2 regions of the uncultured Oscillibacter sp. genome follow, and region 2 is predicted to be linked to the other one. Evidence: a T-box and tRNA genes for the amino acid it is inferred to sense, from the RefSeq annotation. Region 2 holds a T-box; the other holds one or more tRNA genes.
What was found. A T-box is a leader RNA that pairs with one kind of tRNA and senses whether it is charged. The one in region 2 lies ahead of tyrS (tyrosine--tRNA ligase), so its partner is inferred to be a tRNA-Tyr.
Positions count from the first base shown of each region.

Region 1: it encodes a tRNA-Tyr, which carries the amino acid that the T-box ahead of tyrS (tyrosine--tRNA ligase) is inferred to sense. The anticodon was not compared.

Region 1 is NZ_CATMPS010000001.1:133,324-147,769, reverse strand. Features, by position in the region: gene pyrF (orotidine-5'-phosphate decarboxylase) at 1-694, opposite strand, end outside; gene Q1M04_RS00710 (dihydroorotate dehydrogenase) at 687-1,604, opposite strand; gene Q1M04_RS00705 (dihydroorotate dehydrogenase electron transfer subunit) at 1,586-2,335, opposite strand; gene Q1M04_RS00700 (dihydroorotase) at 2,332-3,669, opposite strand; gene Q1M04_RS00695 (hypothetical protein) at 4,209-4,859, opposite strand; gene Q1M04_RS00690 (YitT family protein) at 5,063-5,947, opposite strand; gene Q1M04_RS00685 (sigma-70 family RNA polymerase sigma factor) at 6,126-6,434, opposite strand; gene Q1M04_RS00680 (hypothetical protein) at 6,415-6,648, opposite strand; gene Q1M04_RS00675 (hypothetical protein) at 6,645-6,833, opposite strand; tRNA gene Q1M04_RS00670 (tRNA-Thr) at 6,929-7,004, shown strand; tRNA gene Q1M04_RS00665 (tRNA-Tyr) at 7,024-7,108, shown strand; gene Q1M04_RS00660 (LexA family transcriptional regulator) at 7,404-8,153, shown strand; gene proS (proline--tRNA ligase) at 8,306-9,745, shown strand; gene Q1M04_RS00650 (heparan-alpha-glucosaminide N-acetyltransferase) at 9,804-10,532, shown strand; gene Q1M04_RS00645 (translation factor GTPase family protein) at 10,574-13,216, shown strand; gene Q1M04_RS00640 (signal peptidase II) at 13,219-13,656, shown strand; gene scfA (six-cysteine ranthipeptide SCIFF) at 13,751-13,891, shown strand; gene scfB (thioether cross-link-forming SCIFF peptide maturase) at 13,974-14,446, shown strand, end outside.
Region 2 is NZ_CATMPS010000002.1:49,991-64,436, reverse strand. Features, by position in the region: gene Q1M04_RS01900 (recombinase family protein) at 1-152, opposite strand, end outside; gene tyrS (tyrosine--tRNA ligase) at 269-1,495, opposite strand; T-box leader at 1,554-1,798, opposite strand; gene Q1M04_RS01890 (hypothetical protein) at 1,984-2,565, shown strand; gene Q1M04_RS01885 (radical SAM protein) at 2,594-3,481, shown strand; gene Q1M04_RS01880 (RNA polymerase sigma factor) at 3,619-4,074, shown strand; gene Q1M04_RS01875 (DUF4179 domain-containing protein) at 4,071-5,081, shown strand; gene Q1M04_RS01870 (pyridoxal-phosphate dependent enzyme) at 5,275-5,766, opposite strand; gene lysS (lysine--tRNA ligase) at 5,863-7,356, opposite strand; gene greA (transcription elongation factor GreA) at 7,381-7,854, opposite strand; gene Q1M04_RS01855 (hypothetical protein) at 7,955-8,710, opposite strand; gene Q1M04_RS01850 (murein hydrolase activator EnvC) at 8,768-10,006, opposite strand; gene ftsX (permease-like cell division protein FtsX) at 10,017-10,898, opposite strand; gene ftsE (cell division ATP-binding protein FtsE) at 10,891-11,604, opposite strand; gene Q1M04_RS01835 (CdaR family transcriptional regulator) at 11,847-12,938, opposite strand; gene Q1M04_RS01830 (pseudouridine synthase) at 13,095-13,817, opposite strand; gene Q1M04_RS01825 (DUF4830 domain-containing protein) at 13,925-14,389, shown strand; gene tuf (elongation factor Tu) at 14,439-14,446, opposite strand, start outside.

The sequences.
Region 1 (14,446 bases), on a different contig from region 2:
ACTCCTTTACCGCCCGGCGGTACGCCGCCACCGGGTCCGCCGCTTGGGTGATGGGGCGGCCCATGACGATATAGTCACAGCCGTTTTTCGCCGTCTGTTCCGGGGTCATCACCCGCTTCTGGTCCCCCGCGTCCCCTCCGGCGAAGCGCACGCCGGGGGTGACGGTGCAGAAGTTCTCCCCGCAGCGCTCCTTGACCAAAGCCGCCTCCAGGGGTGAGCAGACCACGCCGTCCAGGCCGCTGGCGGCGGCGTTTTTGGCGTAGGCCAGAACGGTTTCCGCCATGGGGGCTTCAATCAGCAGCTCCCCTTTCAAGGCGGCGGCGTCCGTAGAGGTGAGCTGGGTGACGGCGATGAGCAGGGGCCGTGTGCCGTCGGGCCGGGTCAGTCCCTCCAGGGCGGCCTTCATCATGGCGGAGGTCCCGGCGGCGTGGAGGTTCACCATGTCCGCGTCCAGCCCGGAGAGGACCGCCATGGCCCGCTTGACCGTGTTGGGGATGTCGTGGAGCTTCAGGTCCAGGAAAATTCTGTGTCCCCGGGCCTTGATTTCCCGCACGATGGACGGCCCCTCGGCGTAGTACAGCTCCATGCCGATTTTCACAAAGGGCTTGTCCTCCCCGGCGGGGAAGCGGTCTAAGAATGCCAGGGTCTCCTCCCGGGCGGGGAAGTCCAGGGCGATGATTACGTCTTTAGCCATGGTGCGCTCCTCCTGTTAAATCAGAAATATGGTTCACGCCCAGGCGCTGGCACACGCCGGGCAGGTTCTCGATGATTGTTTTGCAGGCCCAGGGGTCCCGCAGGTTCGCCGCCCCCACCTCCACGGCGGAGGCTCCCGCCAGCATCATCTCGGCGGCGTCCTCCGCGGAGCTTACGCCGCCGCAGCCGATGAGGGGGAGCTTCACCGCCTCGTACACATCCCACACCATCCGCAGGGCCACCGGGAATACGGCGGGGCCGGAGAGGCCCCCGGTGCGGTTTTGAAGCAGGGGGCGCTTGGTGTTCAAATCAATCCGCATCCCCAAAAGCGTGTTGATCAGGCACAGCCCGTCGGCCCCCTCCGCCTCACAGGCCCGGGCGATCTCCGCGATGTCCGTCACATTGGGGCTGAGCTTCATGAAAACGGGTTTCTTTGTGGCCGCCCGGACGGCCCTTGTCACGGCGGCGGCGCTGTGGGGGTCCGAGCCGAAGTTCCTCCCCCCGGCGTGGACGTTGGGGCAGGAGATGTTGACCTCCAGGATCTTCACCGGCTCCGCCTCCTCCAGCGCCCGGCAGTTCTCCGCGTACTCCTCCAGGGAGAAGCCGCAGACGTTGGCGATGACCGGGCCGTGGAAAATCCGGGCGATGTTGGGGACCTCCTCCCGGAGGACCGCCTCGAGCCCTGGGTTCTGGAGGCCCACGGCGTTCAGCATCCCGGCGGCGGTTTCCGCGATCCGGGGCTGGAGGTTGCCGGGCCGGGGGTCCCGGGTGGTGCCCTTCCAGGAGAAGGAGCCCAGGAGATCCAGGTCATAAGCATCCGCGAACTCCCGGCCATAGCCGAAGGTCCCCGAGGCGGGAATGATGGGATTTTTCAGGGTCACCCCCGCCAGGGTTACGGAGAGGTCTGCCATACAATGTCCTCCTTGTGGAATATGGGCCCGTCCTTGCACACCCGGCGCAGGCCCTTCTTTGTCTGAATGGTGCAGCCCACGCAGGCCCCGAAGCCGCAGGCCATCCGGGCCTCGAAGCTGAACTGCCCGCCGGTGATTTGGGGCAGGGCGTGGACGGCCTTTAACATGGCCGTGGGGCCGCAGGCGCAGACAAACCGGCAGTCCGGGAGTTCGTTCAGCATGTCCGTGACAAAGCCCCGGGCTCCCAGGCTCCCGTCCTCCGAGACGGCCAGCACCTCCGCGCCCAGGGCGGCGAACTCCTCTAAGTAAAAGGCGTCCTCCTTGGAGCGGAAGCCCAGGACCACCTGAACGCCCCGCCCCGCCGCCAGCATCCGCTTCGTCAGGCCATAGAGCGGGGCGGCGCCGATGCCCCCGCCCACCAGGACGGCGACCTCCGGCACGGCGGCGATGTCAAAGCCGTTCCCCAGGCCGGAGAGGGTGCTCAGCGCTGTCCCGGCGGGGAGGCGCACCAGCTCCTTCGTGCCCTCGCCCGCCTCCTTCACCAAAAGGGTCAGCCTCCCCTCCGCCCAGTCGCAGACGGAGATGGGGCGGCGGAGAAACTTCCCCGGCAGCTCCAGATTCACAAACTGCCCCGGCGCGGTGACGGCGGAGGTATCCCCTGCCAGGACCAGCTCCCACACGTCCCCGGCCAGCCGCCGGGCGCGCTCCAGGGTAAACACGGATTTCTTCATGGTTCCCCTCCTTCTTGGCGGTCATAGCCCCGGATGATGCCGATGGTCCCGCTGGGGCTGGGCTTCAAGCCCTCCGGGAAGACGATGTTCCCGCCCACAAAGGTCATGGAGACGGCGGCCTCCACCCGTCTTCCCGCGAAGGGCGTGGCCCGGCCCAGGGAGCGGAAGCCCGCCGGGTCCACCGTGCCCGCGTGGTCGAAGGACAGCACCGTCAAATCGGCGGGCTGGCCCTCCGCAATGGTCCCGCCCGGCAGGCCGAATATCCTCCGGGGGTTGACGCACAGGGCGTTTAGGATGGTTTCCAGGGGGACCTTCCCCGTTTTCACCAGCTTCGTGTAGAGAACCGGGAAGGCGCATTCCAGACCCACCACACCGTTGAGGCTCCCCCGGAGGCCCCGGGCCTTTTCCTCCGCCGAGTGGGGGGCGTGGTCCGTGGCGACGCAGTCCACAGTCCCGTCCAAAAGGCCCTCCACCAGCGCGTCCCGGTCCGCGGCGGAGCGGATGGGGGGATTCATTTTAAACCGCCCGTCGTCCTCCAGGTCCCCGTCGCAGAGACAGAGGTAGTGGGGCCCGGTCTCGCAGGTGACGGGGAGGCCCTGGGCCTTGGCGGCCCGGACGAGGGTCACGCTTTCTTTTGTGGAGATGTGGCAAACGTGGTAGCGGCATCCCGTTTCCCGGACCAGCTGGATATCCCGCTCCACCTGCCGCCACTCGCTGGCGGGGTCGTTGCCCGGGAGGCCGTGCCGTTTGGCAAACTCCCCGTCGTGGACGCACCAGCCTTTGTCCAGCAGGGACTCGTCCTCACAGTGGGCCACGATAGGCCGGTCCAGCTTTTTTGCCAGCAGCATGGCCCGCCGCATCATCTCCCGGGACTGGACGCCCCGGCCGTCGTCGGAGAAGCCGGGAACAGAAGGGGCCAGGGCCCCCATATCCGCCAGAGCCTCCCCCTTCTCCCCCTGGGTGATGGCCCCGTAGGGATAGACATGGACCCGGGCGTCCCGCCGGATGGCTTCCAGCTCCACTTGGAGGCGGTCCGGGCTGTCGGGCACGGGGTTCAGGTTTGGCATGGAGCAGAGGGCGGTATACCCTCCCGCCGCCGCCGCCGCCGTGCCGGAGGCGATGGTCTCCTTATAAGAAAATCCAGGCTCCCGAAGATGAACGTGAACATCTACGAAACCTGGAACGATGAAATGGTGATTCAATTCAATGACGGCAGCGCCGTCCCGGGAAAGACGGGGGGAAACGGAAACAATACGCCCTTCGGAAACGGCAATATCCAGGGGCTGGAAGCCCCCGCCGCAAAAGACGGACCCGCCGGTCAGCAGCAGACGCATAGACGCTCTCCTCTCCATTTATTCAAAAAGATATGATATCGGAAAACCGCCGCTTTGTCAACCGGGCGGGGCAAAAAAATCCCCCCCTAAATTGGGAATTAGGAAAACCGCCCGCCGGAGGACAAGAAAAAAGTCTGCAGCCATTGCGGCTGCAGACTTTTTCATGGTGGACTCGAAGGGGATTGCCCCCCGGCCTCTGCGATGCGAAAAGGTTCAGAAAACTTTTTCGGCTTGTTTCTGCTCTTTTTAGCCGTTTCCGTTGGAGTTCACTTCATCTGCAAGCCTCTTTAACGAGGTGTTTTCCATGTGTTCCGGTCACGTCTGTGGTAGGTTCTGTGGTTAAGAGGATATTATCATCCTCAAACCAACGGCAAAGTTAGGCCTTGTTTGAAAAATGGCAAAACGCCGTCTTTGGGCACCTTTTTCCGCCAGGACTGCGTTGATTTGACTTGAAATCCGTCAGGATTCCCGCGTCAAATCGCCTTGCCTGGCAAAAAAATCTGCCCCAATCCGGCATTCCGCCAATTTTCAAACAAGGCCTAATCATTGAAGCCATATCTTTGGCAAATCTCATGTACAGCTTCAGCATAAAGGGATCGTGAATGTTTATTATAATCGCTGTTCTTGTTCTTCTTGTCTAAGTACAGTTTTCTTAATTCATTGTGATGTCCATTATCTTTTATCCACTGTTCTTTTTCGCAAAGCATATAGTATCCACCAGGCTGTTCCTTCCAAGTGTAACTGTTCTGCCTTTTATTGAAACGAATATATTCTTGCCGTTTATGGCCCTCTTCATCTGTATAGTTATTTACAATGGCAAAATCGCAGCTGTGAAGAATACGTGAGTTTTTTCTGTCCTTGAATTTGATGGTGATAACACGGGTCGAGTCTTCAGCGTAATCGTATCCATACTTATGGGCTGCCTTATTTAACGCCTGTATAATTTTGAATTTGATTTTTTCCGGAGTATAATTGCAATCATCGTCGTTGACCTCCAAATTAATATCAAAATCATAGCCAATATTTGTTTGCGGGGCGTAAGTCACCATATTACGCCTATCACTTCCCACGAAATCAAAGCGAAAAGTCAAATCATCCCGAAGTAAATTTTGAGTCCTTTTTATAATAGCAATCAGGTCGTTTTTGACTGGGGCGCGTTCTTTTCTGGTAGCATATTTAAAGTCGTGCATATAATATCCCCCTATATTTTATTTTCCCGACCCGACCATTTAGCGTGAACTAAATCGTTACATTATACAACAAGGTTTTTGTTTGTCAAGGAGTACAGAATATAAATTGCACCCAAAAAAGAAAGGACCGTTAAAAGAGAGGGCCGCCCCAGGGCGGCCCTCTCTTTTAACGGTATGGTACCGATCAAACGCCTCTCCCCCGGTCACTCCAGCTTCCGCACAAAGTTCCCGAAGACCCGGACCCGCTCCTGGACGGTGACGAAGGCGTGGTCGTCCCGCTCGTGGACCGCGTGGAGCAGATCCTCAATCTCGAACTTGGACAGGCACACCACCAGCACATGGAGCCCCTTCCCGCTGTAAGCCCCGGTGCCCTCCCAATAGGTGACGCTGCGGCCCAGCTTTTCAATGATGAAGCGGCCCAGCTCCTTCTCGTCCTCCTTGGTGAAAATCATGGCCTGGACGTTCACGTTCTGCTGGTGCATCCGGTCCAGCACCATGGCGGAGAAGAAGTTGTAGATAACGGAGTAGATGGCCACCTCCGGCACAAAGAGAACCAGGCAGGCGGCGTAGAGGAAGAAGTTGACCGTCAGGGAGAATTTCCCCACGGTGAAGCGGCTGCCCCGCTTGCTCAGGCAGAGGCCCACGATGTCCAGCCCGCCGCCGCTGCCGCCGCAGGTCAGCACGATGCCGCTGGCGATGCCCACGATGATGCCCCCCAGCAGGCAGGAGGTGAGGTAGTCGTCCACAATGGGGAGCGACGGCGAGGGGATGATGCTGTAGAAGAAGGAAAAGGACACCGTGCAGGCGATGGTCTTGAAGGTCATCCGGGGCCCCAGGGTCTTCCAGCCCAGCAGCAGGATGGGGATGTTGCTGATAAAATAGAGGACGCCGGCGATGTCCGCCTCCAGGCCCAGGGTGTTGTGGAGCAGGGTGCGGATCAGCTGGCAAAAGCCCATCAGCCCGCCGGAGTACAGGCCCAGCGGCACGATGAATAAGCGGAGGGCCAGGGCTACCACGCCCTCCCCCAGCATGGCGGCCACCAGCCGCAGCCATCGGTTGTGCAGGGAATTGTACATCATGTCCTTCATGTCGTTCCTCCCGGCCCGGCGGCCTCGCCCGTCCCGCCGTTTCGGGGGAGGGCAGTTTAAGTTGTTTCCTTATGAGCACTGGCTTTGATTATATCCGCTTCAAGGCAAAACCGCAAGAGGAAAAGCGGGACAAAATGGACGAAACGGCAGGAAAATCCTGGGTTTTCCCGTGAAAAGTCTACAAAGAATAGCGCAGGCACCGGTAGAGCCGGGCCTTGGCCCGCCGGAGGGTCCGGGAGACGGTGGAGCGGTTCAGCCCCAGCTCCCGGGCGATTTGGGGGATGTTCATCCCCTGGTCGAAGTAGAGGTCCACCAGCTGGCGCTGGCGGGGGGTCAGCTCCCGCTCCCGGGCCTGGCGGAGATTCCGCCGGAGGCGCTCCAGGCGCTCGGAGTTGTCGGCGGCGTTCTGGCGGTTCCAGACCGTCAGATCCCCGATCCACTCGCTGGCCCTGGTGTCAAAGGGCCCTTCATAGCGTGCAGTTCTCATGGTTTTGATGGCTCCTGTCATAGTAATGGGCGGTCAGCGCCGCCAGCTCCCGGGCCTCCCGCCAGAGGGGGGTCAGCTCGTCGATGCGGCGGCGGAGGCGGAAGGCCGCCTCCGGGTCCGCCTGGGCCCGCTCCAGCCCCCGCAGCTCCACGATGCGCCCGTGGATGGCGGCGGCGCTGCTGCGGTAGGAGGCCGACATTTCCAAAAGGGTCATGGCCGCTCCTCCCTTCCCCGGACCTCCCGGCAGGGGGCCAGTTCCCGCCGGGCCAGGTCCGAAAAGCACTCCCCGCAGGAAAGGTGCCCGTTGCAGGCCCAATACTCCTCGCCCCGGAGAATTTCCCGGCCGCACAGGGTGCAGCGCAGGGCCCGCGTCCCGGGGCGGCGGCTGGTTTTTAACATGTAAATCCTCTCCTTCGAAAAAACCGTGAAAATAGGAAAAATTTTTGTTGACAAATGGGAAACGGTCTGCTAGAATAGGCAATGCTGTTGGAACTGCTGGTGTAGCTCAGTTGGTAGAGCAGCTGATTTGTAATCAGCAGGCCGGGGGTTCGAGTCCGTCCACCAGCTCCACAAGTTCATCATGATATCTGGGGGAATTCCAGAGCGGTCAAATGGGGCAGACTGTAAATCTGTTGTCACTGACTTCGGTGGTTCGAATCCACCTTCCCCCACCAACTCAGAAATTCCCGCCGCCGTTCCGTTTCCGGCTTCGCCGAAAACTGCACTGTGGCGGGAATTTCTTCGCCTTCAACCGCGGACCGCGCTGCTGGGTCCGCGGTTGAGGTTTTTTACGGGGGACGGGAGACGAGGGGATACGGGGCGGTGGAATTACAAGAAACTTGGCGGTGACTTTAAAATAGCACATATGTTCGATTATGTCAAGGGGGATTTTACAAGATTCTTGTAAAAAAGATTGACAGGGCTTTCACGCGCTGGTAAGATGAGAGAAGTAAAAGGGGAGGTGCGGGGATGTCGTTTGGCGAGAGGATGCGGGCCCGGCGGGGGGAATTGGATATGACCCGGGTGGAGCTGGCCGCTTTATTGGGGGTCTCTCCTTCCGCCGTAGGAAATTATGAAACGGGGGTCAGCTTTCCCAAGGAGGAGATTATGCTGCGGCTCTTTGACTCCCTGGAGGTGGACCCGAACACCTTGTTTCAAGACAGCTTTCAGTACAACAAGCGGGCCTTGGACCCGAAGGAACAGAGGCTGCTGGAAGGATACCGGGGGCTGTCCGCTTTGGGGCGGGAGACGGTGCGGACCATGGTGGAGGCGCTGTGCGCCTGCCGGGACGAGGCGGAGAAGGCCCCTGGAGCGGCGGAGCCCCGGATGATTCCCCTCTACCGGACCCCTGCCGCCGCCGGGTACGCCGCCCCGGCCTTTGGGGAGGATTTTGATTACATTCCTGTCACGGGGGACGTGCCCCCGGCGGCGGAGTTCGCCGTGCGGATTCAAGGAGACTCCATGGCCCCCTACATTGCCGACGGGTCTGTGGCCTATGTGAACCGGGACCCCTTGAAGGCGGGAGACGTGGGAATTTTCTGCGTGGATGGGGACGTGTTTTGCAAGCAGTACTACAAGGACCCGGCGGGAATTGTGTACCTCTTCTCCCTGAACCGGGCCAGGGCGGACGCGGATGTGGTCCTGCCCTCCTCCGGCGGGCGGAGCCTGGTGTGCTTTGGCCGGGTGATACTGCGGGCCTTCCCCCTGCCGGGGCGGTGAGGGCGGTTCCTGGCAAGAAAGCGCCCGGCGCTCCGCGATAAAATCTCCAGATGGACGCGCCCGCTCCCCGGAAACGGTTGACAATTCCGTCCTGGGCGGATAAAATAAACTCGTTATTTTAGGACCCTAAATAGGAAAGGAACGAAAACGCTATGGCTACGGATAAAAGACAAGTGGACGCCATCACCGCCCGGGACGCGGACTTTGCCCAGTGGTACACCGACGTCTGCAAAAAGGCGGAGCTCATCGACTACACCTCCGTCAAGGGCATGTTCATCTACCGGCCCTACGGCTACGCCATCTGGGAGAACATCCAGGGCGAGCTGGACCGCCGCTTCAAGGAGACGGGCCACGAGAACGTCTATCTCCCGGTGCTGATCCCCGAGTCCCTGCTCCAGAAGGAGAAGGACCATGTGGAGGGCTTCGCCCCGGAGTGCGCCTGGATTACCATGGGCGGCAGCGAGAAGCTGGAGGACCGCCTCTGCGTCCGCCCCACCTCCGAGACGCTCTTTTGCGAGCATTACGCCAATATCATCCACTCCTGGCGGGACCTTCCCAAGCTCTATAACCAGTGGTGCAGCGTCCTGCGGTGGGAGAAGACCTCCCGCCCCTTCCTCCGCCACCGGGAGTTCCTCTGGCAGGAGGGCCACACCATGCACGCGGACGAGGCGGAGGCCCGGGAGGAGACGATGCGGATGCTGAACGTCTACGCGGACTTCATGGAGAACTTCCTGGCCATGCCCGTCCTCCGGGGCCGGAAGACGGACAAGGAGAAATTCAAGGGGGCCGAGGAAACCTACACCGTGGAGTGCATGATGCACGACCACAAGGCCCTCCAGGCGGGCACCAGCCACTATTTCGGGGACGGCTTCGCCAAGGCCTTCGGCATTACCTACACCGGGAAGGACAACCAGCTCCACCACCCCCACCAGACCAGCTGGGGCGTCTCCACCCGGATGATCGGCGGCATCATCATGACCCACGGAGACGACAACGGCCTGGTGCTGCCCCCCCGGGTGGCCCCCATCCAGGCGGTGGTCATCCCCGTGGCGGCCCACAAGCCCGGCGTGCTGGACGCGGCGGCGGCCCTCCGGGACCGGCTGAAAACCGCCGGCATCCGCTCCAAGATGGACGATTCCGACAACTCCCCCGGCTGGAAGTTCGCGGAATACGAGATGAAGGGCGTGCCCCTCCGGGTGGAGATCGGCCCCAAGGACATGGAGAAGGAGCAGTGCGTGGTGGCCCGCCGGGACACCGGCGAGAAGGTGACGGTCCCCCTGGCGGAGCTGGAGGAGACGGTGAAAAAGCTCCTGGACGAGGTCCATGACAACATGTATGCGCAGGCGCTCCAAAACCGGGAGGACAACACCTTCGACATCGCCTCTCCCGAGGAGGCCAAGGCCATTGCCGAGGGGAAGGGCGGCTTCCTGCGGTCCAAGTGGTGCGGCTCCTTGGAATGCGAGCTGGCCATGAAGGAGCGGGCGGGGGTCAGCTCCCGCTGCATGCCCCTGAAGCAGAGCGGAACGGAGGGCGTGTGCCCCGTGTGCGGCAAGCCCTGCAAGACCGATATTTACTGGGGCGTGGCCTATTAAGGACCCAAAGGGGGAGCGGCGCTCCCCCTTTTTCCCACTCCAGAAAGGAGGCCGCTCCATGGAACGCCGCCGCTATCAAGTGTTAGACACCATCCGGGGCTGCGCCCTTGTCAGCATGATCCTCTACCACGCCTGCTGGGACCTTGTTTATCTATTCGGCATGGACTGGCCCTGGTACCACGGCTTCGCCGCCCACGTCTGGCAGCAGAGCATCTGCTGGACCTTCATCCTCCTCTCCGGCTACTGCTTCGCCCTGGGCCGCCATCAGCTCCGGCGGGGGCTGACGGTGTTTTTCTGCGGAGCTCTCATTACCGCCGCAACGTGGTTTTTTATGCCGGAAAACCTGGTGCTGTTCGGCGTGCTGACCCTGCTGGGATCTTCCATGCTGCTGGCAAACGGCTTCCAGGGCCTTCTCCGGCGGGTTCCGCCCCGGGCGGGGCTGGCGGGGAGCTTCCTTTTGTTTCTGGTGTTCCGGGACGTGAACGCCGGATATCTGGGCTTTGAGGGGGCCCGGTTTTTCCGCTTCTGGGATGGGGAACGGAATCTGTGCACGGCCTTCGCGGGCTTCCCTCCGGCGGATTTCTTTTCTACGGATTACTTTTCCATCCTGCCCTGGTTCTTCCTCTTTCTGACGGGGTACTTCCTCTTTCGCCTCCGGCCGGAGGAGGCCCGGGAGATCCGGCCGCTTCCCCTGGTCACCGCCATGGGCCGCCGCTCCCTTCTCATTTACATGCTCCACCAGCCGGTGATCTACGGATTGCTGGCGGTCCTGTTCCGCGCCGGATAGGGCCCCGGTCCGGCGCAAAACCTTTTGTCGGAGGTGCTTCCATGAACAAGCTGGTCCTGGGCGTCCTGGCTCATGTGGACGCCGGAAAAACCACCCTCTCCGAGGCTCTGCTGTACCGGAGCGGGGCCATCCGCCGCCTGGGCCGGGTGGACCACCGGGACGCCTTTCTGGACACCGACGAGATGGAGCGGGAGCGGGGCATCACCATCTTCTCCAAGCAGGCGGAGTTCTCCCTGGGGGACCTGGCCGTCACGCTGCTGGACACCCCGGGCCATGTGGATTTCTCCGCCGAGGCGGAGCGGGTCCTCCAGGTCCTGGACTGCGCGGTTTTGGTGGTCAGCGGTTCCGACGGGGTCCAGGCCCACACCCGGACCCTCTGGCGGCTGCTGGAGCGGTACGCCGTGCCCACATTCCTCTTTATCAACAAGATGGACCTGGCGGGCACGGACCGGGAAGCCCTTCTGGCGGAGCTGAAGGCCCGGCTGGACAGCGGCTGCGCGGATTTTTCCCTGCCGCCGGAGGCTTTGGCGGAGGAGGCCGCCGTCTGCGACGAGGCCCTGCTGGAGCGGTATCTGGAGACCGGGGAGCTGGCGGAGGAGGACCTGACGGACCTTGTCCGGCGGCGGAAGCTGTTCCCCTGCCTCTTCGGCTCGGCCCTGAAGCTGGAGGGGGTGGAGGCCCTGCTGGAGGCCCTCCGCCGCCACGCGCCCCTGCGGGCCTATCCGGCGGCCTTCGGGGCCCGGGTGTTCAAGGTCTCCCGGGACGCCCGGGGGGCGCGCCTCACCTGGATGAAGGTCACCGGCGGGGCGCTCCGGGCCAAGGACCTCCTCACCAACCGCCGCCCCGACACCCCGGAGGAAGAGGTCTGGGAGGAAAAGGCGGACCAGCTCCGCCTCTACTCCGGGGAGAAGTTCCAGCCCGTGGACAGCGCCCCCGCCGGAACGGTGGTGGCGGTTACGGGCCTGAGCCGGGCCCTCCCCGGCCAGGGGCTGGGCCATGAAACCGCCTGGACCGTCCCGGCCCTGGAGCCGGTGCTGGCCTATCAGATGCAGACGGAGGCGGACCCCTCCGCCGCCTTGAAAGCCCTGCGGCTCTTGGAGGAGGAGGACCCCCAGCTCCGGGTCTCCTGGGCCGCCGGAGCCGTCCGGGTCCAGCTGATGGGAGAGGTCCAGACGGAGATTTTGCAGCGCCGCCTCCGGGAGCGCTTCGGCATCGAGGCCCAATTCGGCGCGGGGCGGGTGGTGTACCGGGAGACCATCGCCGCCCCCGTGGAGGGCGTGGGCCACTTCGAGCCCCTGCGGCACTATGCCGAGGTCCATTTGCTCCTGGAGCCCCTGCCCCGGGGGACGGGCCTCCGCTTTGCCGCGGTCTGCCCGGAGGACCAGCTGGACGGCCACTGGCAGCGCCTTGTTTTGACCCACCTATGGGAAAAGCCCCACCTGGGGGTCCTAACCGGCTCACCCATCACGGATATGAAAATTACCCTCACGGCGGGCCGGGCCCACGAAAAGCACACCGAGGGAGGCGACTTCCGCCAGGCCACCTACCGGGCGGTGCGCCAGGGGCTCATGAGCGCGGAGAGTATCCTTTTGGAGCCCTGGTACGCCTTCCGCCTGGAGCTGCCCGCCGCCCAGCTGGGCCGGGCGCTGAACGACGTCCAGCAGCTGGGCGGCGAGGCGGAGCCGCCGGAGGCCCTGGGGGAGGAGGCTGTCCTCACCGGCCAGGCCCCGGTAGCCGCCATGGGGGACTATGCCAAGGAGCTGGCGGCCTACACCCGGGGACAGGGCCGCTTGAGCCTCCGCCCCGCCGGGTACCGGCCCTGCGGAGATCCGGAAACGGTCGTGGAGGCCCTGGGCTATGACCCGGAGCGGGACGTGGAGAACACGCCGGACTCCGTCTTTTGCGCCCACGGCGCGGGCTACACGGTGAAGTGGAGCGACGTGCCCGCCCAGGCCCACGTGGACAGCGGCGTCCGCCTCGGCGCTCCCCCGCCGGAGGAGGCCCGGGAGCCGGAAGCCCGGCGGAGCGCCGCCTACGCCGGGACCATCGAGCAGGACAAGGAGCTCCAGGCCATTTTCGAGCGGACCTACGGCGCGGTGAAGCGCCGGGACTTCCTGCCCCCCAAGGCCCCCCGCCGTCCCGTCTCATCCGACGCGCCGGAGCGCCGGAGCGTCTCCCGCCAGCCCGCGGGGCCGGAGTATCTGCTGGTGGACGGGTACAACATCATCTTCGCCTGGGACGAGCTGGAGGCCATGGCCCGGGAGAGCCTGGACGCGGCCCGGAAGGCCCTGTGCGACCTTCTTTGCAACTACCAGGGTTACCGGAAATGCGAGGTCATCGCCGTCTTTGACGCCTATAAGGTCCGGGGGGGCCAGGGGTCCGTGGAGAAGTACCACAGCATCCATGTGGTCTACACCAAGGAGGCGGAGACGGCGGACGCCTACATCGAGCGGGCCACCTATGAGCTGGGGAAGCGCCACCGGGTCCGGGTGGCCACCTCCGACGGGCCGGAGCAGCTGATCATCCTGGGCCACGGGGCCCTCCGGGTTTCCGCCGCCGCCTTCCGGGAGGAGGTGGAGGCGGTTCAGGGCCAGATCGCCCGAATCCTGGCCCAAAACAACCGCCGGGGCCACGGGGCCCTCCGGGCCGCCATGGAACAGGCGGAAAAGCGAAAGGAGGAATGACCATGCGGACGCTGCTGACCGCGCTGGCCGCGTATTCCGGCTGCGCCGCCGCCCGGCGGTACCTGGACCGTCCCGGCCGGCCCGAGAGGGACTATCTGGGGGGCCGGGTCCGGCGAAAGCCCCTGTGGAACGAGGGGGCGGCCTTTTCCCTGCCCATCCCGGCGGAGGCCCTGCCCCTGGCCTCGGCGGCAGCCCTGGGGCTGCTGTGGGGGTGGCGGAAGCGCTGTCCCCTGGGGACGGGGCTGATGCTGGGCGGGGGGCTCAGCAATCTCCAGGAACGCCTGACGGAGGGCCGGGTCTATGACTACCTCCATTTCCCCCGGGCCCCAAGGCCCCTGAACCGCTATGTTTTTAACCTGGCGGACCTGTGCGTCTTCGCCGGGGGGACGCTGTGCCTGCTGCGGGGCGGCAAAGGCGGCAAAGGTTCCCCTTCCTCTTGACTTTCCGGCGGTCCTATGCTAAACTGTCGGAGATAAAAGGCCGCTTTTTCCAAAAGCGGAGCGCTTCAAATTCAATCAGATGGGAGTAACGATCATGAAGAGAATCAAGACCCTGGAGACCCGCAGCCTCTGCGAGAGCGCCAAGAAGGGCGGCTGCGGCGAGTGCCAGACCTCCTGCCAGTCCGCCTGCAAGACCTCCTGCGGCGTCGCCAACCAGAAGTGCGAGCAGAAGTAAACAGCCGAAGCGCCGCCCGGTGAGGCGGCGCTTTTCCTGTCAACAAGACCGCCGCCCCCTCCGGGCGGCTTGGGAGGAACACATGGTACATCAATACAAGCTGAACGGCTATAACCTCGTCCTGGACACTTGCTCCGGCGGCGTCCACGTGGTGGACGAGGTGGCCTATGACCTGATCGCCCTCTACCCGGACCATACGCCGGAGGAGATTGTCCAAACCCTGCTGGAAACCTACCGGGACCGCCCCGATGCGACGGAGGCGGAGATCCGGGAGTGCCTGGCCGACGTGGAGTCCCTGGTAAAATCCGGGCAGCTCTACACCCCCGACACCTTTTCGGACATCGCCGGGACCTTCAAGGAGCGCTCCGGCGGCGTGGTGAAGGCCCTCTGCCTTCATGTGGCCCACACCTGCAATTTGAACTGCTCCTACTGCTTCGCAAGCCAGGGGAAGTACCACGGGGACCGGGCCCTCATGAGCTTCGAGGTGGGAAAGCAGGCCCTGGACTTCCTCATCGCCCACTCCGGAACCCGGACGAACCTGGAGGTGGACTTCTT
Region 2 (14,446 bases):
GTGTAGTTACACCCAAGGCGGTCAATGCTTTTGACCGCCAGCACGTCCTCCGGACGCAAGGTTCGCACCAGCCGCCGGTAATGGGGCCTTTTAAAGTCCTTCCCGGACAGCTTCTCCACCACGATGTCTTCCTCCGGAAAAGGTACTTCCATCTTTCGTGATTGCTGACAAAGTCAGCATTTGCAAGGGTTTCAATATGGCGCTTTATCAATGTTCTTCAAAGGAACACTTCTTTATGTGATGTGTTCCTTACGCCCTCTCTTTCTGCTCACCGGATATAGGCCCGGTGGAACATCTTCTTGCCCTTTTTGATAATAACGCCCTCTCCCTGGAAGTCCGCCTGGTCAAAGGACGCGGCAATGTCCGTCACTTTTTTGTCGTTTACCATCATGCCCCCCTGCTGAATCAGCCGCCGGGCCTCCCCGTTGGAGGGGCACAGGCCGCAGGCCACCAGCAGGGCGATGGCTCCGATCTTCCCGTCCTCGAACTTGGCGGCGGGCAGCTCCGTGGAGGGCATGTGCTCCGTAGAGCCGCTTCCCGCGAAGAGGCCCCGGGCGGTCTCCTGGGCCTTTTCCGCCTCCTCCTGCCCGTGGACCAGCTTGGTCAGCTCGTAGGCCAGAATCTCCTTGGCCCGGTTCAGCTGGCTGCCCTCCCATTTGTCCATAGCGTCGATCTCCTCCAGGGGCAGGAAGGTCAGCATGCGGATGCACTTGAGGACATCCGCGTCCCCCACGTTCCGCCAGTACTGGTAGAACTCGAAGGGAGTGGTCTTGCTGGGGTCCAGCCACACCGCGCCCTTGGCGGTCTTTCCCATCTTTTTGCCCTCGGAGTTCATCAGCAACGTGATGGTCATGGCGTAGGCGTCCTTGCCCAGCTTCCGGCGGATCAGCTCCGTGCCGCCCAGCATATTGCTCCACTGGTCGTCGCCGCCGAACTGCATATTGCAGCCCAGGGTCTGGAACATGTGGTAAAAATCATAGGACTGCATGATCATATAGTTGAATTCCAGGAAGCTGAGGCCCTTCTCCATCCGCTGCTTGTAGCACTCCGCCCGGAGCATGTTGTTCACGGAAAAGCAGGCCCCCACTTCCCGCAGAAGCTCGATATAGTTCAGCTTCATCAGCCACTCGGCGTTGTTCACCATAATGGCCTTGTCCGGTCCGAACTCAATGAACCGCTCCATCTGCTTTTTGAAGCAGTCGCAGTTGTGCTGAATGGTTTCCGTGGTCATCATCTGCCGCATGTCCGTCCGGCCGGAGGGGTCCCCCACCATGCCGGTGCCGCCGCCGATCAGGGCGATGGGCCGGTTTCCCGCCATCTGAAGGCGCTTCATCAGGCACAGCGCCATGAAGTGGCCCACATGGAGGCTGTCCGCCGTGGGGTCGAAACCGATGTAGAACACCGCCTTGCCGGTATTCACCAGTTCCCGGATCTCCGCCTCGTCGGTGACCTGGGCGATAAGGCCCCGGGCCTTGAGTTCCTCGTAAATCTGCATGTTGCATCTTCTCCTTTGTTGTGTTTTCGGAACGAAAAACGCCCCCGTCCCGGTGGGGACAGAGGGCGAAAGCATTCGCGGTACCACCTCTGGTTCGCCGTCTTCTCGCGAACACGGCCTCATGGAGTGCCGACACACTCCCGCGCGGTAACGGGCGCACCCGGTGCGTGCCTACTGGGATTTCCTCCGTTCGGACGCCAGCTCCAAGGGGTATTCGCCGTCCGCCTCCCTCCCCCTTCCACCAAGCCGGGGGCTCTCTTTGCGAAGGACATGACGGGTACTGGGCCTTTTCATCGCTGTGAATGGTATTGTAGCAGACGGACCGGGGATTGTCAATACAAACCGGCGGCGGCCTGCCTGGCAGTGTAATTTATCCATACGGCAAATCGAGCGGGAAACTGGGCGCGGGCGGTTTCCCGGCGGAGCCCGCTCTTGTGATTTTTGAAAATACGTGCTATGATAGATATATCAAAAAGAGGAGGCCCGCCATGAAAAAGGGAATGCTTGCCGCGCTGCTCTGCCTGATCCTCCTCTCCGGCTGCGGAGGGAAGCCGGAACCGATTCCTCTGGAGGAGCTTCCCCAGGACTACAGCCTGGAACAGGCCAAGGCGGATGGCTGTCTCGTCACAGAGGACTGTACCGTCACCAGCGGGCGGGAGAGCTGGGAGGATTTTTTAGAAGCTGTTGCCGCCGGAAAAGCCGCCTCGGTGCGGCTTTGCAGCTACTACACGCTGGACGACCCTTCCCGGTATGACCCGGAGTATTATGCGTCCATCAAGAACGACTATCCCAAGATGTCTCTTGAGGACCTGTCCTATGACGGGGAGAGCTTTACCTCTGTTTTCTATCAGGAGGGCGAGCGGTGTGAATGGAATTATTCCCTCCTTCGAAGGTTTGAGGAGGAGGTTCAATCCGACCTGCTCCCCTATGATTCCTGCATCTCCTATATACTGACCGATGACGCCGAGGCTACTTACGACCAGCTTCTCGGCAGTCTTGCCAGTTCCCGGCTGGAGGACCACATTCCATTCCACATTGTATACCGTGAGGAAATCGTCCTGGAAGCCTGAACCGCCCTGCCCATGAGAGGAGAAGTGGATGGAATATATCCCCGCCAAGTCCATCGTGAACCGGACCAAGGACCCCAGTTGGTTCGGAACGGAATACAACATGAACATCTACCGGGGCTGCTGTCACGGCTGCATCTACTGCGACAGCCGGAGCGATTGCTACCACAACGAGGACTTTGACCGGGTCAAGGCCAAGGCGGACGCCCTGCGGATCATCCGGGACGACTTGGAAAGCAAGGTCAAGGTGGGCGTAGTGGGCACAGGCTCCATGAGCGACCCCTACAATCCCTTTGAAGAAGAGCTCCAGCTTACCCGCCGGGCCCTGACGCTGCTGGAGGCCTATGGCTTCGGCGTGGCCATCGCCACGAAAAGCGACCTCATCGTCCGGGACATCGACGTGCTGGCTTCCATTAACCGGACCATGCCCGCTATCTGCAAAATCACCCTCACCACCTGCGACGACGCCTTGGCCGCCAAGGTGGAACCCCATGCCCCTCCCCCCTCCCGCCGTCTGGCGGCGGTGGAGCGGCTCAGCGCGGCGGGGCTGTTTACCGGCATTTTGATGATGCCCATTCTTCCCTTTTTGGAGGACCGCCCGGAGAACATCCGGGATATCGTGAACCGGGCGGCGGACGCGGGAGCCCGGTTTGTCTACCCCGCCCTGGGCATGACCTGCCGGGCGGGACAGCGGGAGTATTTTTACCGGAAATTAGAGGAGCATTTCCCTGGTCAGGGCCTGGCGGAAAAATACCAGAGGCGGTACGGTCCCCGGTACGAATGCGCCAGCCCAAAAGCCCGGGCGCTGTGGGAGGTCTTTCAAGAGGCCTGTAACCGCCGGGGGATGCTGTACTCCATGGGCCGCATTGTCACCGCCTCCCGGCGGGGGCATGAGACGGACCAGCTCAGCTTATTTTAGGACTTGGTTGAAAGGCGGCGAAACGCCGGTTTTCAGCCGGGTCCTAAAAAAATAGCCTGAGCGTGCAGCATTTTCCCCCTCTGGACGGTATTCCTGATAGAGCGCTCACCATCCGCCAAATAGGAAGAAGGTGCAAAATGGACACGGAATCCGCCGTGGAGCGGTACGGAACCATGGTCTACCGCCTGGCTTATGCCCAGCTCCGCAGCCGCCAGGACGCCGACGACGTCTTTCAGGAGGTTTTCCTCCGCTACCACCGCGCCGCCCCGCCCTTTGAAAGCGAGGAGCACCGAAAGGCCTGGCTTCTGCGGGTGACGGCCAACCGCGCAAACAGCCTTGCCGTCTCTCCCTGGCGGAAACGCAGCGTCCCGCTGGAGGACGTCTATTCGTACAGCCAGCCGGAGGAATCCGGCCTGGACGCCGCCCTGGCCCAGCTGCCGCCCAAGTACCGGGCCGTCATCCATCTTTACTACTATGAGGGCTATGACACGGAGGAAACCGCCCGTATTCTGGGGCGCAAGCCCTCCACCGTCCGCGCCCAGCTGACGCGGGCCCGGCAGGCCCTGGCCCGCCTTTTGAAGGAGGATTTATGAACTTTACAGAGACTTACCAGCGTCTCAATACCCCCATTGCTCCCTCCCCCCGCTTAATCGAAAAGACCCTGGCAAAAGCACGGCGTCCCTCATTTCCCCTTCGCCGCCTGATTAGCATTGCCGCGGCGGCGGCGGTGCTCCTGTCCACCCCGGCTTTGGCGGCGCAGACCGAAGCGGGCTACCATCTGCTCTATGCTCTCTCCCCTGCCGCCGCTCAGTTCTTTCAGCCTGTGCAAAGATCCTGCGCAGACAACGGCGTGACGGCGGAGGTGGTTTCCGTCCGTGTGGAGGGCGATACCGCACAGGCGTACATCGCCCTTCGGGGGAACACGGTGGACGCGAACTGCGACCTCTTTGACAGCGCCAGCTTTCACTTCCCCTTTGACCAGACCGGCCACTGCGAGCGGGCCGGCTTTGACCCTGCCACCAATACCGCGCTCTTCCTGGTGACCACCCAGACCATGGATGGCTCCGCCATCCCCCAGGGACGAAAGATGACCTTCTCCCTGGGCTGCTTCCTCTCCGGCAAACAGGCGCTGGAAGGTGCGGCGGTTCCTCTGGCGCTGGCGGACCACGCCGCGGAGGCAGAGACCGTGGAGGGATTCTTCCGCACCGGCGGCGGTGGAAACCTGGAGCTGGCGGACTCAGTCTCCATGCTCCGGCCCGGCGAGGCCCTGGCGGAACCGGCCCCCGGCCTTCCCGTCACTGCCGCCGGGTACGCGGACGGCCTGTTCCATGTCCAGCTCTGCCAGGGCAACGCCGTAGAACTGGACAACCACGGACGGCTGTGGCTGGAAAGCGAGAGGGGACAGCGTATGGACAGTCTTGCTTCCGCTTCTTTTACTGATTTGACAGAGGAGGGCGCGCGGCTGGATTACCAGGAATTTGTCTTCGATGTCGAGCCGGAAGACTTGGCAAACTATACGCTCCATGGTGACTTTTACACCGCCTCCGCCCGGATTGACGGGAACTGGCGCATTACCTTCCCCCTGGAAAACGCCGCGTGAAGCGCTTGCGGTTCCAGCGCGAATATAAATCGCCCCAGGCCATGCGCTTCGCATCGCCTGGGGCGGTTTCGATCTTGGGTTCCCTCCATCCAGGGGCTTACTTTCAAGTCCTAATGCCGGTAGAAAGTTGAAAAGGAGAACCGTCTTTCAAATCTGCCAAAAACCCACAGCCAAACGATTAGGAGGGCTGTCTTCAATCAGTGAACAGCGGCGTGGAGAGATAGCGGTCGCCGGAATCCGGCAGAAGGGCTACGATGGTCTTCCCCTTGTTCTCCACTCGCTTAGCCAGCTGGACCGCCGCCCAAACCGCCGCGCCGGAGGAAATGCCCACCAGCACCCCCTCCTTTTGTCCCACCAGCTCCCCGGCTTTGGCGATGGCCCCCCGCATGCCCTTGGCCCCCTCGGTGAGGACCAGCTCCGCACCGTAGGCCTTCATAATCTGGCGGCGCTCCACGCTCATGGTTTCGGGCATGACGATGATGATCCGATACCCTCTGGCGGCGGCCACAGAGGCCAGGCCGATGCCGGTGTTGCCGGAGGTGGGCTCAATAATAACGGAGTCGGCCTCTTTCTTTAGGGCGTCTGCGCTCCCAAATAGGCCAAGTGAAGTTAACGGATGGAACCTACAGCAAGAAGTACCAGCCTCTTGGCTGGTACTCCTTCGTTTGTCGTAAATATGCCGCAAACCTGAAAAGCAGCATCCGGCATCGCAGAAATCCGAAAGGCTGCCAAAGCTTTTTCCCAGGAAGCCACCCATTCCGTGAAAACTTTTTGCCGGAATTTAATCCAAGGGCTTCATCGTGGGGAACAGAATCACATCCCGGATGGTATCCGCCCCGGTCAGCAACATGACGCACCGGTCGATGCCAATGCCCAACCCGCCAGTAGGAGGCATGCCGTATTCCAGAGCCGTAAGGAAATCCTCGTCCATCATACCAGCCTCATCGTCTCCCTTGGCCCGCATCTCAACCTGCTTCTGGAACCGCTGGCGCTGGTCAATGGGATCGTTGAGCTCGGAGAAGGCATTGCCCATTTCACTGTGGCAGATAAACAACTCAAACCGCTCGGTGAGCCGGGGGTCCTTGGGAGACCGCTTTGCCAGCGGCGAGACATCCACAGGGTGCATCGTGATAAAAGTAGGCTGAATCAGCTTTTCTTCCACCTTCTGATCAAAGCACTCATACAGAGCATTGCCCCAGGTCTTGTCCGCTGTTTCCGGCAGTTCTACGCCGATGGATTTGGCGGCGGCGACCGCCTCCTCATCCGAGGCGATTGTCATAAAGTCGATGCCGCAATACTGCTTCACCGCCTCATGCATGGGCATACGAGGCCAGCCGGGAGTCAAATCAATATCCTCACCCTGCCACTGTACCTGATAAGTCCCCAGCAGCTTCTGGGCAGCGGATGACAGCAGGTCCTCAAAAAGGTCCATCATATCATTAAAATCCGCGTAGGCCTGATACAGCTCAATGGTGGTGAACTCTGGGTTATGCTTAGGGTCCATGCCCTCGTTGCGAAAGATGCGGCCGATCTCATATACCCGGTCCATACCGCCCACGATCAGCCGCTTTAAAGGCAACTCGGTGGCAATACGCATATACATGTCGATGTCCAGGGTGTTGTGATGGGTTATAAAAGGCCGGGCGGTAGCGCCGCCGGAAATAGTGTTCAGCACAGGCGTTTCGACCTCGATATATCCCCGGCCGTCCATAAAGTCCCGCACATGCTTGATGAACTTCGACCGGACCAGGAAGTTGTTCTTCACATCCGGGTTCACCATCAGATCCACATAGCGCTGGCGGTAGCGGAGCTCCTTGTCCTGGAGGCCGTGGAACTTCTCCGGCAGGGGCAGCAGGGACTTGGAGAGCAGGGTGATGTTCTTTGCCCGGACGCTCATCTCCCCCCGCTGGGTGCGGAAGACCTCGCCGTCCACGCCGACAATATCGCCGATATCGAATTTCTTGAATTTCTTATAGACCGCCTCGTCCATTTCGTCCTGGCGGGCATAGAGCTGAATGCGGCCGTCCTTGTCCTGCAAATCGCAGAAGCTCACTTTCCCCATGCCCCGCTTGCTCATGAGGCGGCCCGCTACCTTGACGGGCTTGCCCTCCATGGCGTCGAAATTCTCCTTGATCTGCCGGGACGTGGCGTCCCAGTCAAAGCGGGTCAGCTGGAAGGGGTCCTCCCCCGCCGCCTGGAGCTCCGCCAGCTTCTCCCGGCGGACCCTGGTCTGCTCGCCCAGGTCCATCTCGGGCTTTTTCATTTGTTCTGCCATGCTTTTCTCCTTCCCTGACGATGCTCAGCGCTCGATCTTCAAAACCTTATACTGGATATTCCCCCGGGGGGCCTCCACCACGGCGGTCTCCCCTTCCTTCTTGCCGATAAGGGCTTTTCCAAAGGGGGACTCCTCGGAGATAATGCCGTGCATGGGGTCGGATTCTTGGGAGCCCACAATGGTATACGGCGTGGGCATGGGCTTGCCGTCGGGTCCCTCCACCGTTACCTTGCAGCCGATGGCCACCACATCGGTGTTGCTGCTCTCGTCCACAATGACGGCGTGCTGGAGAATTTCCTCCACCTCGGCAATGTGGGAATAGAGCTTGCCCTGTTCGTTTTTGGCTTCGTCATATTCGCTGTTTTCGCTGAGGTCGCCGAAGCCCCGGGCCACCTTGATCTGCTCCGCCACCTCGTCGGACCGGGTGGTCTTGAGGTAGTTCAGTTCCTCCTGCAGCTCGTCGTAACGAGCCTGACTCATCTTGTATTCTTTTGCCATATCGGACGGTTCCTTTCTTCATTATGCCTCACGCCGGGAGTCGAATTTTCCCAGGGCACAATTTTACAAGATGATATTATATAGAAGGACTTCGGGAATGTCAAGCCTCTCCGCCCGCGGCAGCCTTCCCGGTCCCCAGAACGATCTGCTCCCGCTTCAAGGCCCCCGCTTCCCGGAGGACCGCCAGGAGCTGGCCCCGGTCCGCGCCATGTGGCAGGGCCTCCTCCGCCTCCGGCGGCAGAGACAGCGGCGGCAGGGCCTGACCCTCGTCATAGAGCCGCAAGGCCACGGGATTTTTCAGGGACAAATCCGTCCTGGGGTCGAACAGGACCAGGGCTTCCGCCCCCTCCATCTGGTCCTTGGAGGGGCCCAGCAGCAGCGACACGCCGTACTCCCGCCGGAGCTGGCGGCAAAGCTCCTCCCCTCCGTAGGGCAGGTCCAGCAGCACATAGCGGTGCCGGAGGCACAGCTCCGTCACGGTCCGCACCGCCTCCCCCGTCAGCGCCGCCGCCGACACCGCCACCCGGGCCCCGGCTACCGGGCAGCCTTTCTCCGTCAGCCCTACCCGGACCCAGTCCGCCGCCAAGGCCCGCCGCAGGGCCAGGGTGGCTACAGGCCGCAGGCCGCATTTCACCAGCAGCTCCCGGAAGGGGAACTCCTCCGGCAGCACAATCTGAGTCACGCCGCGCTTTCGCAGCTTCTTTCCCGCCGCCACACAGCGGCGGCGCAGAACCGCCCCATGGGGGCTTTGTATAATCTCCGCCTGTAAAAAACGCATCTTGAGCACAAAGCGCTCCTCTATCTGAACGCTTTTTTGTCCCCTCTTGGGCTCCGTCAAGGCTAAGTAACCTACCATAAAAGCACTACCTCCCGCCCCATGATATGGGGCGGGAGGCCGGAATATGTATCGGAATCAAGCGTCCTTTGCAAATGTGGCCCCGGTGAGGTAGCCTTTGGCGATGGGATTGATAATCGTATTGTTTTCTTTGATCTCGAAATGGAGGTGAGGGCCGGTGGAATTTCCCGTGGAGCCGGTAATTCCAAGCACGTCGCCCTGCTTTACCTGCTGGCCCACGCTGACCTTCCGGCTACTCATATGGCCGTATAGGGTGGTGTTGCCCGCGCCGTGGTAAACAACCACATAATGCCCGTAGGACTTGGAGTACTCGGAAATGATAACCTGTCCCGCCTTGGCGGCGTAGATGCTGCTGTTGTAGCCTACCCGGCCGATGTCGGTTCCCTTGTGGTTCGTGGAGCCGATGCCGCCGGGAGAGGCCCGGCCGCCTACGGTAGAGGTAACATAGCGGCTATTTACCGGCCAGATATACCCGCCGGGATTGGAGGTGGGACCGGACTGGCCCGCCGCGGCCCGCCGGGCCGCTTCCTCCTCCTCCATCTTCTTAATCAGGGCCTTGATCCGGGCCTGGACCTGCTCCTCCTCTTCGGAGAGGTCGTCCAGGGCGTTTTCCTGCTCCTGCTGCTGCTGGCGGAGCTTTGTCACCAGGGCGTTGGCCGCGTCCCGCTGGGAATCCAGGTCCCGCTTCTTGGCCTCCAGCTCCGCCTTGGCCTCCTCGGAGGCGGTTTTCTGCCCCTCCAGCTCCGCTTTTTTTTCGGCGGTAAGGGCTTGCAGGATTTTCAAATCGTCAATGACCCGCTGGTCATACTCCATGATCTCGTTCACCACGTCCAGGCGGCCCAGGAGATCCGAAAAGCTGTTGGCCCGGAACAGCACGGACCAGTACTCCACCTTCCCCTGCTCCTCCATAGCCCGGACCCGCTTGCAGAAAAGCTCATACTGGGCCGCTTCCCTGGCCTCCGCGTCCGCCAGCTCCGCCGCCGTCTGGGCAATCAGATCCTCATAGGTGGCAATTTCCTCTTCCTTGTTGCCGATCTCCTGCTCTGTTACGCCGATCTGGCCGTCCAGGAGGCGCTTGCGCTCCATGGTAGTGCTGATGTCGGAGGACAGCTTGTCAATCTGGGCCTGGATATCCTTTTTCTCCTGAGCCAGGCCCTTGGCGTCGCTTTTCAGCGCGTCGATGTCCGCCTGGGTCACCGCCGAAGCGGCGGGAGCCAGATCCGCCAGAAGCAGGCACAGCGCCAGGGCCAGAAGCGGCAAGGACCGGAGGAGAAACCATCTGCAATTTCGTTTCATGCCGCCCTCCTCAGACCTGTAAGTACTTCCGAATAGCGGAAAGGCTGCCCCCCACGCCGATGAAGATGCCCGCCCCCGCGAAGGAGCCCGCCACAGGGCCCCAGAGCTCTTTGAAGGGGATTACCTCGATGAGCTGCATAGCGTCGCTGGTGCTGACTCCCTGGGCCACGGCCTCATAGAGGCCCCACTCCATCAAGAAAGCCACGGAGGCCCCCAGGAAGCCCATGAGGAAGCCCTCATAGACGAAGGGCCAGCGGATAAAGCCGTTGGTAGCCCCCACCATCCGCATGATGGCGATTTCCTCCCGCCGGTCGAAGGTGGTGAGGCGGATGGTGTTGGAGATGATGAACACGGACACCAGGAACAAAATGGCAATCAGGGCCACGCAGACCACAGTCGCCACGTTCCGCAGGGTGATGAAGCCACCGGCAATCTCCTCAGAGGCGTTGACATAGGCAATGCCGTCCACCGCATCCACTGCCGCCTTCGTCTGCGAGATACGTTCCAGATCCGCAACCTTAATGGAAAAGCGGTCCCGCAGAATGTTGGGGTCCAGGTCCCGGAACATTTCCTCGTCGGGATACTGCTCTACAAACCGCTCCATGGCCTGCTGGCGGCTGATGAAGGTAACGGAGGCCACATTGGGAATCGCCGCCAGCTTGCTCTGGAGGTTCTTGGGCTCCGCGAAGTCCTCCTCCACAAAGGCCAGCATCTCGTTCTCCCGTTCCAGGTCCTTCAAAAGCCCGTTGGCGTTCACCGCCACCAGGGTGAAGGTCCCCATGATGAGAAGGCACGCCACGGTGATGCCGATGGCGGCGAAGCTCATGAACCCATGGCTGAACATGTTGGAGACGCCCTCATGGATAAAATATCCGAAATTGTGCTTAGACATGAATGCGTCCTCCCACATAGCCGCCGACGCTGTCATTGACCACACGGCCGGAATCAATGGTGACCACCCGTTTGCCGAAGTGGTCCACCAGGTCTTTCTCGTGGGTTACCACCACCATGGTGGTGCCCAGCTTGTTGATTTTTACCAATAAATCCATCAGCTCCAGGGACCGCTCCGGGTCCAGGTTTCCGGTGGGCTCGTCGGCGATGATGGTGGCCGGGTTGTTCACCAGGGCCCGGGCAATGGCCACCCGCTGCTGCTCCCCGCCGGAAAGCTCGTCGGGGTAGCTGTAGGCCTTCTTCTCCAGGCCCACCAGCTCCAGCACATAGGGAATGCGCTTCCGGCTCTCCTTGGCGGAGGCTCCCACGGCCCGCATGACAAAGGCCAGGTTATCATAAACCGTCTTTTTTTCAATCAGGCGGAAATCCTGAAAGATGACCCCCAGAGTCCGGCGCATCAGGGGAATCTGGCGCTCGGAAATGTTCCGGGTGGAAAAGCCGTTGACCCGGACCCGGCCCGCGTTGGGCTCCACCTCGCCGGTGAGCAGCTTGATGATGGTGGACTTGCCGGAACCGGAGGGGCCCACCAGGAAGACAAATTCGCCGGGGTCAATCCGCAGGGAGATTCCCCGGATGGCCTTGGTTCCGTTGTCGTATTCCATTTCCACGTCCTTCAATTCAATGAGGGCGCTTTCTGATTCTAACATAGAGGCACCTCCAAATGGCGTCGAAAACTGGGAGAGACGGGGGCAGCCGACAAAATTCGGATATAATTGTAGCATAAACCACGGGCTCAGTCAATGCGGAGCGCCGCCAAACTATTGTGGTAGTTTTCGTGTATCTTTTATCACGAATTCTCAAAAATGATAATACCATTTCATTTCCCAGGAACAGCCTTCCGGCGGCACACGAGAAAGCGGCGGACAGAGGTCCGCCGCTCAGGCTCTTATCAGGAATCAATGCCCCGGGAGGTCAGGTATTTCTTGACCATCAGCGCCACCTTAAAGGTGATGGCGTCGTCGAACTCCCGCAGGTCCAGTCCGGTCAGCTTCTTGATTTTCTCCAGCCGGTAGACCAGGGTATTCCGGTGGACGAACAGCTTCCGGGCCGTCTCGGAGACGTTCAGGTTGTTCTCGAAGAAGCGGTGAATGGTGAAGAGGGTCTCCTTGTCCAGGGCGTCGATGGGGTTCTTCTTGAAGACCTCCTGGAGGAACATCTCGCAAAGGGTGGTAGGCAGCTGGTAGATCAGGCGGCCGATGCCCAAGTTCTCGTAGTTAATGACATATTTTTCCGTGTCGAAAACCTTGCCCACGTCAATGGAAATCTGGGCCTCCTTATAGGACTTGGCCAAATCCCGCAGATGGGTGGCGATGGTGCCGATGCCCACGACCACGGTGCTCTCCGTGCCGGAGCGGAGGCTTTCCTCAATGGAGGAGGCGATTTTATTCAGCTCCCGGAAGCCCGCTCCCTCGGGCATCTGCCGGACCAGGACCACATCCCCGTCGCCGATGTTCAGCACGAAATCGTTCTGCCGGTCAGGGAACATAGCCTGCACCACGTCGGTGGGAACAGACTCCCCTTTCTTCAAAGCCCGGACTACGAACACACCCCGGGCCACATCGGCGGTAACCCGCAGCTCCTTGGCCCGCATGTAGATGTCGCCCAGCATGATGTTGTCAGAGATGATATCCTTGATAAAAGACCCCCGGTCATGCTTTTCCTCATAATACGCCTTGGCCGCGTTCAGCGCTACCGTGGCCACGGAGCACACCGCTTTGCTCACGTCGTTTTCCCCAAAGGCGAACGCCGCGTAGTCAAATTGATTCCCCCAGCCGTTCAAGGCCTTAAAGGTTTTTCCCTCGGAGGAGATCAGCGCGCCGGCGGCATTGTTTACCACTGGGACATACTCCGTCCACCGCTGGCCGATCAGGGAGAGCTCGCTGCAGGCAATGACCACGCCTTCCCCATCAATGACTCCAATCGTGCGGTCCGTGTTTTCCTTCAACTGCAATACCACATTTTGATAAATTCTTCCAGACATGGCCGTCCTCCTCACCTAAAATACCGGGGAAGCAGTGATACCATTTTTTCAACATCCCTATTATATCGTCAACTTCACCAAATTGCAAGATGTTTTTTCTTTTTTCAACAAAAAACTCATTCCCTTTTTGGTAAGTATTCGGACTTTTTCTCAGAACTACACAAGGGCACGCAGTTTTGCAATCTCCTCCTCAGTCAAAAAGCGAAATGCCCCCCGGGGAAGCTCCGGGTCCAGGGGCAAATCTCCCATTTGCACCCTCTCGAGGTATGCTACCGGCTTTCCTCTCGCCGCCAGCATCCGCTTAATCTGATGAAACTTTCCTTCCCGTAGGGTAACCCGCGCTTCGCTCTCTTCCCCAGCCGTAAGAATCTCCAGCCCGGCGGGAAGGCATTGAAGTCCATCCGCCAGGGACATTCCGGCGGCGAAAGCCCGGCAGTCTTCCTCTGTCAGACGGCCAGACGTCCGGACATAATACACTTTGTCCACATGCCGTTTTGGGGAAAGGAGGGCATGGGCCAAGCCTCCCTCATTCGTCAGCAGCAGCAAACCCTCGGTGTCCTTGTCCAAACGGCCTACAGGAAAAAGCTCCTGCCGCTGAAGGTCCCGGGGCAGCAATTCCAGAACCGTCTTCCCCCGCCCATCCTCGGTCGCGGAGAGAAATCCGGCGGGCTTATTCAGCATAACCCAAGTATAACGGCGGAAGAGCAGCGGCTCTCCGTTCACATGAATCGCCGCCTCCTCCGGGTCAAACTTTTCTTCTACGGAAAGAGCGGCGGCGCCGTTTACCGTTACCAATCCCCGGCGGACCAGCTCTTTCGCCTCCCTGCGGGACCATTTTCCCGTGGAGGCGATGATTTTATCCAGCCGCTGCTGTTCCACGGCGTTACTCCCCCTTCCGGCCCTTTTGCATGGGCCCTGTGATTGCTTGTTTAATTGTAGCATATTTTTATGAAAAAATGAATAAGGAACTGTCAGGAGGGATTGACATGTTGATTTGGACCGCAAAATTTTCCCGAAAGAAAGCCGTCGCCGCCGTCGTCCTCATGGGCGTGGTTATGGCGGCGCTGATTGTCCTGACCGGCCGGACCCCGGAAGAGCCGGAAGTTCCACTGCCCACGCTGTCAACCAATGAGGAGCGAGTAGCCTATCTGCGCTCTCTAGGCTGGGAGGTTGAGCCGGAGCCTATCGAAACCCTGCAATTCCTGCTGCCCGCGGAGCTGGAAGAGCCCTACCGCTCTTACAATGAGCTTCAGCTCAGCCAAGGCTTCGACCTGACAAATTGCTGCGGCAAGCAGATAAGCCGCTGCACTTACACCGTCACAAATTACCCGGGCCAGGCTGAGGGCGTGCAAGCGAATCTTTACATTTGCGAGGACGCGCCGGTGGCCGGAGACGTCTGCTCCTCTGGTGCCAGGGGATTTCAAGAGCCGCTTATTCAAAAGGGGGAATGAGAAAAAAGGACTGCCGCGAAAAACGGCAGTCCTTTTTATGCACAGGGAATTACTCAG